DNA from 3 places in the Annamia dubia NIES-4383 genome. Region 3 is predicted to be linked to each of the others. Evidence: predicted binding sites of a transcription regulator. Region 3 holds the regulator's gene; each other region holds the start of a gene.
The links. Region 3 encodes NtcA, which controls nitrogen genes in cyanobacteria. Its sites were predicted from a motif close to TTTGTANCNNNNGNTACAAA; they were not measured.
Positions count from the first base shown of each region.

Region 1: a site for NtcA is predicted at 3,263-3,282, ahead of Anndu_RS00395 (ferredoxin--nitrite reductase). Genes of this name have one in related genera too.
Region 2: a site for NtcA is predicted at 1,518-1,537, ahead of pirA (arginine synthesis PII-interacting regulator PirA). Genes of this name have one in related genera too.

Region 1 covers NZ_AP025630.1:85,431-90,115, forward strand. The annotation lists gene Anndu_RS00385 (inorganic phosphate transporter) at 1-939, shown strand, start outside; gene Anndu_RS00390 (cobalamin biosynthesis protein) at 981-1,445, shown strand; gene Anndu_RS00395 (ferredoxin--nitrite reductase) at 1,516-3,072, opposite strand; gene Anndu_RS00400 (hypothetical protein) at 3,323-3,592, shown strand; gene Anndu_RS00405 (molybdenum cofactor biosynthesis protein MoaE) at 3,650-4,069, opposite strand; gene Anndu_RS00410 (MoaD/ThiS family protein) at 4,093-4,356, opposite strand; gene moaC (cyclic pyranopterin monophosphate synthase MoaC) at 4,331-4,685, opposite strand, start outside.
Region 2 covers NZ_AP025630.1:336,189-340,873, reverse strand. The annotation lists gene rpmA (50S ribosomal protein L27) at 1-16, shown strand, start outside; gene Anndu_RS01690 (branched-chain amino acid ABC transporter permease) at 147-1,007, opposite strand; tRNA gene Anndu_RS01685 (tRNA-Gly) at 1,114-1,186, shown strand; gene pirA (arginine synthesis PII-interacting regulator PirA) at 1,285-1,440, opposite strand; gene Anndu_RS01675 (YbhB/YbcL family Raf kinase inhibitor-like protein) at 1,572-2,114, opposite strand; gene Anndu_RS01670 (hypothetical protein) at 2,095-2,271, opposite strand; gene Anndu_RS01665 (BolA family protein) at 2,490-2,690, shown strand; gene grxD (Grx4 family monothiol glutaredoxin) at 2,760-3,083, shown strand; gene Anndu_RS01655 (PRC-barrel domain-containing protein) at 3,136-4,119, opposite strand; gene Anndu_RS01650 (phycobiliprotein lyase) at 4,288-4,685, opposite strand, start outside.
Region 3 covers NZ_AP025630.1:507,211-511,895, forward strand. The annotation lists gene Anndu_RS02470 (PAS domain S-box protein) at 1-1,366, shown strand, start outside; gene ntcA (global nitrogen regulator NtcA) at 1,377-2,054, opposite strand; gene fabI (enoyl-ACP reductase FabI) at 2,326-3,102, shown strand; rRNA gene Anndu_RS02485 (16S ribosomal RNA) at 3,569-4,685, shown strand, end outside.

The DNA of each region.
Region 1 (4,685 bases), 420 kb from region 3:
GTTTTTGTCACATCCTCTCCTTTTACTGACTTTAAAATCGGTAATATTACTATTTCTTCGATTCAACAATTATTTTTATTAGGGGCAATAGCCATCGCTATCGGAGTTTATACCTATTCAAAAAAAGTAATGATGACCATAGGCAATACCTTAATGCCCTTAACACCTGTGGGGGCATGGGTTGTCGTAGTCTCCCATTCCCTCGTTTTATTTCTGTTTTCATCCACCACTTTAGAAAATATTTTATTAAGGTTAAATTTACCTACTATTCCTCTGATTCCAGTGTCAAGCTCACAAGCCGTAGTTGGCAGTGTAATCGGCATTGGCTTATTAAAAGGAATGACAGGATTTCAAAAAATTAAATGGCAAATTTTAGGAAATATCGCTTTTGGGTGGTTAAGTACACCGATTTTAGCGGCAATTTTAAGTTTTTTCCTCTTATTTATTATGCAAAATGTTTTTAATCAACAAGTTTATGAAGAAGTTTATTTTCAACTTTCACCACCTGTAATTAAATATTTAGCACAACAAAATATCCCCACTTATAATTTACAAAAATTAGAAAATAAAACTATTCCTAAAGCTCAAAATTTTCGTCAATTAATCAATCAACAAATACAATTAGATCGCAAACAAGAAACGATTGTTATTAATTCCGCCAAAATTGAAAAAATTTATTTTAATCCTGATTTATTTAATCAATTAGAAACAAATTATTTAAGTCAAATGCAAATTAATAGTATTAAAAAATTATCGGGAAAAAGTTATCAACATCAATGGCAATTAAAAACTGCTTTAAGTAATATTTCTCCATCATGGCAAAAAAAACCAGATCAACCAATTAATAAAATTTTTAATAAAAAATTAGATGAACAATTTAATTATATTACTCGTATTTTTCGTTTATCTTATCATCCCGATAAAACTGTTAATTATTAATAAAATTTGTAAGAATAAACTATTAGTTTCTTTTTAGATCAATGATGATTAATTCTCATTTATTTTTGCTACCTACTCAATATTTATGGGTGGGGATCGGTTGTCAAAAAAATACTTCTGATGATTTAATTAAATATGCTTTAATCACTACTTTTGAAAGTTATAATTTATCTTTGGAAACAATAGCGGCGATCGCTACTATTGAAAAAAAAGAAACTGAAAAAGCTATCATCAAAATATGTCAAGAATATCATATTTCTTTAATTACTTTTAAAGCGGAAAAATTAAAGCAAATCAAAGTATTAAATCCCTCTCAATTGGTAGAGCAAAAATGTGGTTGTTACAGCGTGGCCGAGGCTTCAGCCCTAGCGGCCGTTGCCGAATTTACTAATAATTTAGAAATTAATTTAATCCCAGAAAAATTATTAATTGTTCCCAAACAAATTATCAAAAAAAAAGGTCAGCAAGGCTCGGTTACTTTAGCCGTTGCTAACTCAAAATTTTAAATTTATGTTTAAATAAAATAAATTTTTGACTAGAAACAATTGGGTCAAAATTAAATTTTTTTGCCAATATTTATGACTGATTTACCGTTGCTCCAAAATCATTAATAAGAATTTCTCTTAAGATTGGTTTTAAGTCATCACAGGCTACTCCCTTATGAAATAAAGTACCTAATTTTGCATCTTTTCCTACTTTTCCACCTTTATAAATTGTTACCCCTTCCACTGGTTGACCATCTTTGCGTACTTTTGTACCAATTAAGCCAATATCCGCCGCCTGAGCTTGTCCACAGGAATTAGGGCATCCCGTCCAATGGATCCGCACTCGATCGGGAATATTCAATTCTTGATCTAATTCTTGAGCAATTTTTAACGCTCTGGCTTTAGTTTCAATAATAGCAAAATTGCAATATTTCGCACCAGTACAAGAGATAACAGAACGGGTTAAAGTGCTAGGATTAATCTTAAATTTTTCTAATAAAGATTCATTTAAAAAAGCATCAATTTGATCGTTAGAAATATAGGGAATAATTGCATTTTGTTCCACTGTTAAACGAATTTCACCGTTACCATATTGATCGGCTAGTCTGGCTAATTCAAACATAGTTTCTGAGCTTAAGCGCCCCATCGGAATGTGTAAGCCAACGTAGCTAAAACCCTCTTGTTTCTGAGGATGGACTCCTAAATGATCTTTTTTATCTTGGGTAATTTCATCTTGAGGCGCGGCCGTGGCAAGGGTTTTACCCATTTCTTTTTCCACTTCAGCCCTGAATTTTTCCATGCCCCAATGATCAATTAACCACATTAATCTGGCTTTAGCCCGATTTTCCCTTAAACCTGCCTCTAAGCCGTTTTCGCTATAAACGGTTAAAATTGCCCTAGATAGCTCGATTACCTCATCATCGGCTTTTACCCACACATTCATGGGGATACTTTCGGCGCAACGCTGTGCTGATAAATAACCCCCCACAATCACATTAAAACCTAATTCACTCTCTTTATAAGCAGGAATAAAGGCTAAATCATTAATTTCAGCATGAATAGAATTATCCCTTGCACCCTCGATCGCAATGTTAAATTTACGGGGAAGGTTAGCAAATTGAGGATTTCCCTCACCATTATTAGTGATTAAATTCTGTAATTTTTGTAATAATTCTCTTGTATCAATTAATTCATCAGGATCAATACCGGAAACGGGAGAGCCAGTTAAATTGCGCACATTATCCATTCCCGACTGAATTGAGGTTAAACCTACTTCTTGAAATTGAGCAAAAATTTGAGGTAAATCTGCCAATTTTATACCCCTTAATTGAAGATTTTGACGGGTAGTAATATCAGCACTACCATCATCATCATAACGCTCAACAATTTGCGCTAAAAGCTTCATTTGTTCACTGGAAATAATGCCATTAGGAAGCCTTAAACGTAACATAAATTTACCCGGAGTTACGGGGCGAAAAAAGACTCCTAGCCATTTTAATCTCATTTCTAAATCCGTTTTTTCCATTGCTTCCCAACCCATTTGAGCAATTTTTTCTAATTCTTCTTTAATGGCTAATCCGGCTTTTTCTGCTTTCGCTTTTTCAATTTTATTAAGTTTAAATTTTTTGGAATCTTCAGTAATAGTCATAATTATTATTTTTAGTTTAATGTGATCTTTTAAGTTACACTGTTAAATCAGGTTAATTTGTAATTTTTGTTACTAAATTTTAGATAATTATTTAAACAAAATTTTTAATAAGTCTTTATACTTAATTGTCATAATTAAATTAATAAGTTTTGTAAATTTATGTCATAATTACTTGAATTTAAGTTAGAATTTTGTATCATTGAATACAAATAATTTAATTTATTTATTGTGCATAAGCAAGAGGTAAAAAATGGCAAATCAAATATTAGAAAATAATATTTCAACATTAAATTATCAAAATATTCGTTATTGTGCGGTTACAGTAGAGCATCCTTTTGATCAAAATATTTCATCTAATCATACTAATAATGATTGGGTTAATTTAATTGGAATTGATGATGATTTATTGGATCAACAAGCATTATTATTATGTCCTTATTCTGAGGTGGAATGGTTGACATGGTTGCCTTCCTATGGTGAAAAAATAATTCATATTGATCAACTTTGCCGTATTCCTTAAAATTATCGTTATCAATTGATTTACTCATTATTTATTAATTAATTTGGGGTAAAAAGTTTAATGATGTTTACAATAAACCCATTGTGCCAATTCATTGACATAATGTTCTTTTTTCCAGATCGGTAAACGCATTTTAATATTATCAATAATATATTGAGTCGCCTTAAAAGCTGTGTGCCGATGACTTGCCGTTGTGCCAACCCACACAGCCGTTTCTCCTATTATTAAATGTCCACTTCTATGCACGGCGATCGCTCGGTGTAAATCAAATTTTTGGGTGGCTTCATAAATAATTTTTAAGCCTTCTTTTATTGCTAATTCTTGATAAACTTGATATTCTAAAGAAGTAACTGATTTTCCTTGATTATGATTTCTCACCCAACCTTCAAATGTTACTAAAGCCCCGGCTTGATCACATTTTAAATAATCAATTAAGCGTTGAGAATCAATAATTGTTTCACTAATATTAAATAACATAATTTTATTAATTTATTATTAATTTAACCTCCAGCAACGGGCGGAATAAAAACAAGAGAAACTTGATCTTCAATGGGATAATCTAAATCAGAAAATTCATCATTTACCGCAATTTTGATTGAGTTATCAGCTAAATTAAAATTATATTTATTCATCAAAAAATGATATAATTCTCGATAAGTATTTAACTCGGTTGTGATAGTTTCATTTTTAGTTTTAGCTTGTTCTTCAAAAGAAGCAAAATAACGAATATTAACAGTTTTAAGAGCAGACTTTGGCATATTCATCAGGAGTATTAATATTAGCAATATCTAAAGGTTGATCGGGTGAAATTAAATGATAATCGCCCATTTGTAAGATTTTTACTGGACAATAAATTTTCGCTTTTTTTGCTTTTTGAAATAATTTTAACGCTAAAGGTGTATAAAGTCCACATAAGGCTTCAGGAAAGCCTTGATCTTGATTTTGATAACAAGTTGCTACCACATTATAACGCGCATGATTAATTAATTTTTCAATCATTTTCGGCTGAAAATAAGCCAAGTCACAAGCCATAATTAACCAATTAACTTGAGGATAAGTCTCCAAAGCCGTTAAAATACCGGCAAAAGGCCCT
Region 2 (4,685 bases), 170 kb from region 3:
TGAACAAACTGCTTAAATTTGTTAGCCCCTCTCCTAAAAAGGGGGGCTTTTTTAATGTCAAATTTTATGTTTTTTGTAAGCTTTTGATCATCAATTTTTTTGCTTGTTTTTGATGTTAATAAATCAAAAATTATTTTAAAATAATTTTATTTACTAAATAATCCTTGAGGGCGAAATAATAGAATTAAAATCATAATTAATAAGGCTACCCCTAGTTTATACTCAGCACCGAAAAAGGGAACGGTTAACTCCTGTGCCACCCCTATCACTAACGCTCCGGCGATCGCACCGTAGGGATTACCAATTCCTCCTAAAATAATTGAAGCAAACATTGGTAGGATTAAGAGCCACCCCATTAAAGGACGAACGGCAATAAAACCATACATCGCACCACCTAAGGCCGTTAAAGTTCCCGTAATTATCCATGTCCAAAACACAACTTTTTCCACATTTATGCCTGAAACCCTTGCTAATTCAAGATTATCAGCGACAGCCCTCATGGCCTTACCAATTTTAGTTTTTGTGAGTAAAAAATGTAAAGCAATCATCGCAATTAGAGCTAAAATCATAATTATAATGCGATTCATCGGTATTTTAACCGAGAAAAAATCTAAAGCCTCAGCAATAGGTAAATTATAGCGTTGGTTACTACTCCCCCAAATAAATAAAATGGCACTGCGAATAAATAAAGCTAAACCAATGGAAATAATAATTAAAGTGGTGGGAGTAGCCCTACGTTGACGCATTTTTTTCCACAATAACTGTTCAGAAATTAACATTGCCGCCACCGTGCCAATAATACCAATCATAATTGAAATGACAATGGGTAAACCACTAGCATTACTAGCATAAGTTAAATAAGCCCCTAGAGTCATAAAATCTCCATGAGCAAAATTAGAAAGATTTAAGATACTATAAGTTAAAGTTAAACCAACAGCGGCCAAAGCGATAATACAGCCAACCGCAATACCATTAACTAATAATTGTGAAAATTCGGTTAAATCCATATTTAATTAATCATAAAATAATAATTAGAATGATCAAATAGTAACTGTCCACTGTCCATTGTTCAATGTTTAAATTTTCCAATTTTGGGGTATAATGAATTTAATTGCGGGTATAGCTCAGTTGGTAGAGCGTCAGCTTCCCAAGCTGAATGTCACGGGTTCGAGTCCCGCTACCCGCTTGATCAAAAAGAAACCGAGCCTCTCAAGGAAACTCGGCTTCTTTTTGATTTTATCAATTAAAAAAATCTGAAAAAAATTTATGATAGTCAAAAAAATTTTATTGAAGATGTAAATAACTTGCTTCGGCTTCTAACTGACGTAACAATTTTTCATCATCTTTTGCTCTAGCGAGTTCTAAACGGCGTTCTAAACTTTTGCGTAAACTAGCACGATGAGCGGATGCGGCATTTTTTAAGGTTTCTTGACGATTCATAGTTGTTTTATCCTCTTTTTTTCAATAATAATTTTTTAGATAGCTTTCTATTTAACAGATTAGCATATCCTTAGCAAATAGTATTATTTGTTACAAAAAATTCATAATCCCAATTTGATAATTAACCATGATCAATATTTTTGATACAAGCCGATTAACTCGGCCGTTGCTAAAATATGCCCTTTGATGGCATTTTCTAGCTGTTTTTTAGTTGCTCCACTGTTTAAATTAACCATTGTATTAAGGGCATAGAGTTTAAAAAAATAGCGATGAGTTCCACTGGGGGGACAAGCTCCACCATATTCATTTTTACCCCAACTGTTACGCCCTTGGGTTCCAGGGGTGCTATTTTCTTTAATTTCATCAGTGGGTTTAATATTCCAGATTAACCAATGATCCCAAGTCCCCATGGGAGCGTCTGGATCGTCATGTATTAATGCTAATGAGATTGTACCCTCTGGCAGATCTTTTATGATTAAAGGGGGACTGAGATCCTCCCCTTGACAAGTGTATTTTGAGGGCATCATGGTATTATGGGCAAAAGCAGGGCTTGAAAGTTCCATCTTAACCTCCGGTGATTTGATCAAGTGATAAACAAGAAAAACAGAACCAGCGATCGCCGCCAATAAAAATAAAATTAAATTAAATTTTGATTTAAGGTTGATTGAGATCATGTTGAAGTTTGTCGGTTTGATTTTCAACAGTTTCAGCCGCTTTATTGGCTTTATCAATGGCTGTTGTGGGAGCAGATGACTGTAACTGCTTGATCATTAGCCAACCGCCGAGTGCCGCCACGATTAAAAGTCCAATCATTGATAAACTACGAGTCATCTAAATTACTCTTACCTATTAATTATTTTAATTTATTCAATTATAACCCTTAAAAAATTGTTTTAATCAATAAGTGCATCGTGCTATAAAATGGGTAGAAATTATGGCAAAAACTAGGTAAAATGATTAAAATAAACTTCAACCATAGGAGATAACAATTGATAAGTTTAAGAGAAGTAGAAAACCGCATTAAAAATCAATTACCCGATGCTCAAGTCATGGTCAATGACTTAACAGGAGGTGGTGATCATCTTGAGGCGATCGTCATTTCTTCCGAGTTTGAAGGGAAAACCAAAGTTAAACAACATCAATTAGTTTACAGTGCCTTAAGCGAGGAAATGGCAACTGAGGCGATCCATGCTTTAGCACTCAAAACCTATACTCCTTCTGCTTGGCAACAAGCAGGACAAAGGGTTTAATTTTCTTTAAAATAAAACTAAAATTAAACTTGATTTTGTTGTAATTATAATCATTATTAAATAAAAACTATGACTCCAGAAACAAAAGATCGTATTAAGAAACTGATCGAAGAAAATAAAATTATGATTTTCATGAAGGGAACAAAATTAATGCCCCAATGTGGTTTTTCTAACAATGTGGTGCAGATTTTTAATGTTTTAGGTATTCCTTTTGAAACCTTTAATGTTTTAGAAGATTTTGATATTCGTCAAGGTATTAAGGAATATTCTAAATGGCCTACCATTCCTCAAGTTTATATTAATGGGGAATTTATTGGCGGTTCAGATATTATGGTTGAACTTTATCAAAGCGGTGAACTTCAACAAATGGCTGAAGTAGCTCTTGCTTCTTAAGTTTTTGTCAATAAACCTGTAGAGACGTACCATGGTACGTCTCTACTATGTTTTAATTTAATTCTTCTTCATATTCAGGTCTTTTTTGACGTTCAGGAATATTAATGCGAGGGGCATTATAATTATCCTGACTATCATCATCCCAAACATCTTCATTTATATCATGATCCCCTTGATAATCATAGCGTTTTGAACGGGAAGGTGTGCTGTAGTTAGGTGGTTGATAATTTTTAGCGGCGCGACTTTCACCCCAATTATCTTCCTCTAAATTATCATCATAATCATCATAGGCGATCGCCTCCATTTGACGGGGTTTAACGGGGGCGCGATTTTCCCGCCAGTCATCATCTTCATCCCATGTCGCTTCACGGATCGGTTGTGCCTCTTTAATGGGAGTAGCTACGGGAGTACGCACGGGAATACCCGTACCTAATTGATTTTCAGGGCGTACCGTTGGGGGATAATACATTTCTTCTTCTTCCCTTTCCCAAGGGGGACGGCCGATCCCTAAGCGTTCTAATAATCCTACCGTTAATTGAGTAATGCGATCTTCCGCACCTTCAAAGACAATTAAACGGTTAGGGCCACTACTAACAACTTCATCAATGGGTATTTCGTAGGTACTAATTAACTGATCAGGAATTTGGGGTAAACCGATGGAAGCAATAATTAAAGAAGAAACTCGCCCTTGACTAACATCAAATTGAAAATCTCTGACTCGTCCTAAAGGTTCACCTGTTTCTGTAATCACTTCACAGTTAATCAGCTTATTATAAGCCTCTGCATCAATATCTTCAATCACATCCTCGTCTTCTACGAGTACCACATCACCACTATTAATAATGCTATTGAGATACATATATTTAGGCATTCCAGAGACAGATAAAGCACTATCTCTTAATCCTAAAGCTACCACCTCACGGCGATCTATATCTACTAATAATTCTTTAACTACCCCCAAGCGTTTACCACTATTGCGGGTAATTACTTGAGTATTGATAAATTCATTGCGTAAGCGTATGTTTTCGGTTGCCATTTGATTTTAATTAAAATTTTAGATTTAGATTATTAGTTTAAGATTTTCTTTTAGTTTAAACAATTAAAGTTAATTTTGATTTGTTATCTGATAACAGTAATAATAACTTAATTATAGCAATTCTTAATACTGGTCATTGGTCATTAGTCATTAGTCATTGATAACTGTTTACTGTTTAGGTGTGATGAGCCTACGGATCTCAGAATAAAATGCTGTTTGTGTACATTTTTGACCTTGATTGACAACGGTGTTACGCAGTTTTAAATTATCACTGGCAAACCATTGACGTTCTTCCAATTGTAGATCCTCTTGTTGCAAAGATAAAGTTAAAACTCCATCTTCTTGAAATGAATAATTAGCAATGCTTGTAGAAGATGGATTACTACTAAGATAGCGTAAAACTTGACCCTGATTGATTTGCTCCCCATCGGGAATAAAGACTAATAAAGATGATCCCTCAACTTTAGGTTTTCCCCAGTCTACGGAATTATTCCAAGTAGATTTAATTGCTCCAAGACTTTGATCGCCTGAAAAATTAGATTTTTGACATAGTTGGATCACTTCGG
Region 3 (4,685 bases):
TATATTAGACCTATCAAAAATTGAATCAGGAAAACTAGAATTAGAGAAAAATCCTTTTAATTTACAAGATTGTATTGAAGGTGTTTTAGACTTATTTGCCCATCAGGCCGCCCAGAAAAAATTAGGCTTAGGTTATTATTGGGATTTTTCCATTCCTAAAATACTCATTGGAGATGTTACTAGAGTTCGCCAAATTTTAGTTAATTTAATTGGTAATTCCCTAAAATTTACCGAAAAAGGTGAAATTATTTTAGCTATTTCTAGCCCTAGTTGTAATCCTAATACCTGTGAATGTGAAATTAAATTTACCGTTAAAGATACAGGAATAGGTATATCTGAAGAAGGGCAAAATAAACTGTTTAAATCATTTTCTCAAGTTGACTCTGGCCGCAATCGAAAATACGAAGGGACAGGCTTAGGCTTGTCTATTAGTAAGCGTTTAGCAGAATTAATGGGTGGACAAATGTGGGTAGAAAGTGAACTAGGAAAAGGCTCAACTTTTTCCTTTACACTCATGAGTAAAATGAATTATTGTGAACAAGAAGTAACTTTTAATTCTGAAATTTTTAAGAATAAACAAATTTTATTTATCGGGGAAAATTCCCTCATTCGTAATTTAATTACTCAACAAATTGCAAAATTAGGTATGATTTATACTGAAACAAATACAGTTAATCAAGCCTTAGTAATTCTCGCTCAAAAACAAGATTTTGACGTAATTATTTTTGATTGTCAAGATTTTAGTTTAGACAATTTAGAGACAATCAAAACCATCAAAAATAGTCCTAAAACTTGCCATTTTCCTATTATTATTTTAAATGCTTTTACCCATCTTTCAGATTCAATAAAATCTCAACTAAATTTAAAATATATTTTAACTCAACCAATTAAACAATCTAACCTTTATGAAATTTTCTTACAAATATTCAACGTCAATCAAACTCAAAACTCTTTAAATTCTTCTTTTGTTGCGACTATTTCTGAGGAAAACAATTATAATTTAAAAATATTAGTAGCAGAAGATAACAAAGTAAATCAGAAAGTTATTTTATTAACACTCAATAAACTCGGCTATTCAGGGCAAATAGTAGGTAATGGATTAGAAGTAATTAACGCTTTACAAAAACAATCCTACGATTTAATCTTAATGGATATGCAAATGCCTGAAATGGACGGCTTAGAAGCTACTCGTTGGATTCGTGAACATTTTGACGATTCAACTCAACCTTATATTATTGCCATGACGGCCAATGCGATGGAAAGCGATCACCAAATTTGTTTAGAGGCCGGAATGAATGACTATCTCAGTAAACCTCTTAAAATAGAGGCTTTAAAAGAAGCTTTATTAAAGATTATTAACTATTAATTAGGGTTTATTAAGTAAACTGTTGACTTAAAGCCACCGGATTATGAACTGTTATTTTCTTCTTATAAATAGAAATCATATTATCCTGCCTTAGATCCCCTAATAACCTTGTCACCGTGACACGGGTAGAGCCAATGGCCTCAGCGATCGCCTGATGAGACAACTTTAAATCAATGCGGATCCCCTCATTGGTGGGAATGCCGAAATCACGACATAAAATTAATAAAAAACTCACCAAACGTGATCCCATATCCCGATGGGCTAATGTTTCAATCATCATTTCCGTCTGTAAAATCCGAGAAGACAACCCCTTTAACATCAACATAGATAACTCAGGATGTTCATTTAAAGCCTTTTCCACATGATCGATCGGCGCCGATAACAACTCCACTGGAGTAAAAGCCACCGCATGATAAAAGCGATCGGATCTTTGCCCCGTCACCAAAGACAACACCCCAAACACACTATTTTCCCGCAATAAAGCCACAGTAATCTCCTCCCCCGCCTCATACACTCTCGATAACTTAACCGCCCCCTTCATCAAAAAATAAACCTTTTCCGCCGGATCCCCCGGAAAAAAAATCGTTTTACCACGCTCATAAAATTCCACCACCGGAGGATAACCACCACTACTGATTTGACGAAAAACCGTTTCTAAAGTTGTTTCTGAAATTACTGAAAGACTCATGGGGATTCACTCAAAAACTGGAAAAATTAAATAAAAAATCAAAAAATTATTTTTTAGCTATCTTAAACTAGCATTTACAAAATAACAAGATATGCGCCATTTTTGCTTAAAAATACTGATCAAAAAATAACAAACTTAAGCTACTATCCACTGCTCCCAATCCCCAAAAAACCTTTCAATCCCTAAATTCGATTGCTATTGACAAAACAATGATAAAATTCTACTCACCATCCTAACAAAAAACATTATTTTTTTTCATTATATAAAAACTATGTTAGATTTAACCGGAAAAAATGCCCTTGTCACAGGCATTGCCAACAACCGCTCCATCGCTTGGGGCATAGCCCAACAACTCCATCAAGCTGGGGCTAATATTGGAGTCACCTATTTACCAGACGAAAAAGGACGCTTTGCCAAAAAAGTAGGAGAATTAGTAGAACCCCTTAAGCCTACAGTCTTCTTACCCTGTGACGTTCAAAACGATCAACAAATAGCCGAAACCTTTACCGAAATTGGCAAAATTTGGGATAAAATTGACATCCTGATCCACTGTCTAGCCTTTGCCAACAAAGACGACTTAACCGGAGAATTTATTAACACCAGCCGAGAAGGATTTAAAACCGCCCTAGACATCAGTAGTTACTCCCTTACCAGCCTCAGCAAAGCCGCCGTTCCCCTTATGACAGAAGGCGGGAGCATCGTCACCCTATCCTATTTAGGGGGAGTCAAAGTGATCCCCAACTATAATGTTATGGGTGTAGCCAAAGCCGCCCTAGAAATGAGCGTACGTTACCTTGCCTCAGAACTAGGCCCTAAAAACATTAGAGTTAACGCCATCTCAGCAGGCCCGATCCGCACCCTAGCCTCATCAGCCGTTGGAGGTATCTTAGATATGATCCACCATGTAGAAGCAACCGCACCCCTTCGCAGAACAGTTACCCAACTAGAAGTAGGTAACACCGCCACCTTTTTAAGTAGCGATCTAGCCAGTGGCATCACCGGACAAATAATTTATGTAGATAGTGGCTACGAAATAATGGGAATGTAAAACCCAATCAGATAAATTAACTTGCCCCAAGCTGAAATTGACTTGTATCAGATTTCAGCTTTTTTTTGTTTCATCGCACAACCAAAAAAATTTTCTAAAAAATTTTAAAACCCTATATTGCTTATAAATCAAGCTTTTTAACCACAAGCTTACCTAACAAATAAAAAAAATATTCTCAAAAAAAAGGAAAAAAGAGGAAGAAAAAGCTTGAAAGGCTTACACAGAGACAGAAAAAAGAAATTTGTCAAAAGTGTTGACAAAACCAAAGAGGTAGGCTATATTGATAAATGCGCGGTTGAGAGAGACAAACGAAGCCGAGCGCACCGAACCTAGACAAATCAATATATTGAAAACTTATTACTAGCCCTTAGTCAAACTAATTTAACAAAAAACTTGACTAAAGTCAAATTAAAAAAAGAGCTTAACAACTCAAACCAAAAACTAAACTTAAGAAATTAATTTAGTTAAAATGGAGAGTTTGATCCTGGCTCAGAACGAACGCTGGCGGCATGCCTAACACATGCAAGTCGAACGAGACCTTCGGGTCTAGTGGCGCACGGGTGCGTAACACGTGGGAATCTGCCCTTTGCTTCGGAATAACAGTTAGAAATGACTGCTAATACCGGATGATGTCGAAAGACCAAAGATTTATCGGCAAAGGATGAGCCCGCGTAGGATTAGGTAGTTGGTGGGGTAAAGGCCTACCAAGCCGACGATCCTTAGCTGGTCTGAGAGGATGATCAGCCACACTGGGACTGAGACACGGCCCAGACTCCTACGGGAGGCAGCAGTGGGGAATATTGGACAATGGGCGAAAGCCTGATCCAGCAATGCCGCGTGAGTGATGAAGGCCTTAGGGTTGTAAAGCTCTTTTACCAGGGAAGATTCTGACGGTACTTAAGGAAGAAGCATCGGCTAACTCCGTGCCAGCAGCCGCGGTAATACGGAGGATGCAAGCGTTATCCGGAATCATTGGGCGTAAAGAGTCCGTAGGTGGTTAGACAAGTCTGCTGTCAAAGGATGAGGCTTAACCTCATAAAGGCAGTGGAAACTGTAAAACTAGAGTGCGGTAGGGGTAGAGGGAATTCCCAGTGTAGCGGTGAAATGCGTAGAGATTGGGAAGAACACCAGTGGCGAAAGCGCTCTACTGGGCCGAAACTGACACTGAGGGACGAAAGCTAGGGGAGCGAAAGGGATTAGATACCCCTGTAGTCCTAGCGGTAAACGATGGAAACTAGGCGTAGGCTGTATCAAATCAGACTGTGCCGAAGCTAACGCGTTAAGTTATCCGCCTGGGGAGTACGGTCGCAAGATTAAAACTCAAAGGAATTGACGGGGGCCTGCACAAGCGGTGGAGCATGTGGTTTAATTCGAAGCAACGCGAAGAACCTTACCAAGACTTGACATCCGATGAATTTCTCTGAAAGGAGAAAGTGCCTTAGGGAGCATCGTGACAGGTGGTGCATGGCTGTCGTCAGCTCGTGTCGTGAGATGTTGGGTTAAGTCCCGCAACGAGCGCAACCCTCGTCCTTAGTTGCCATCATTAAGTTGGGAACTCTAAGGAGACCGCCGGGGAGAACTCG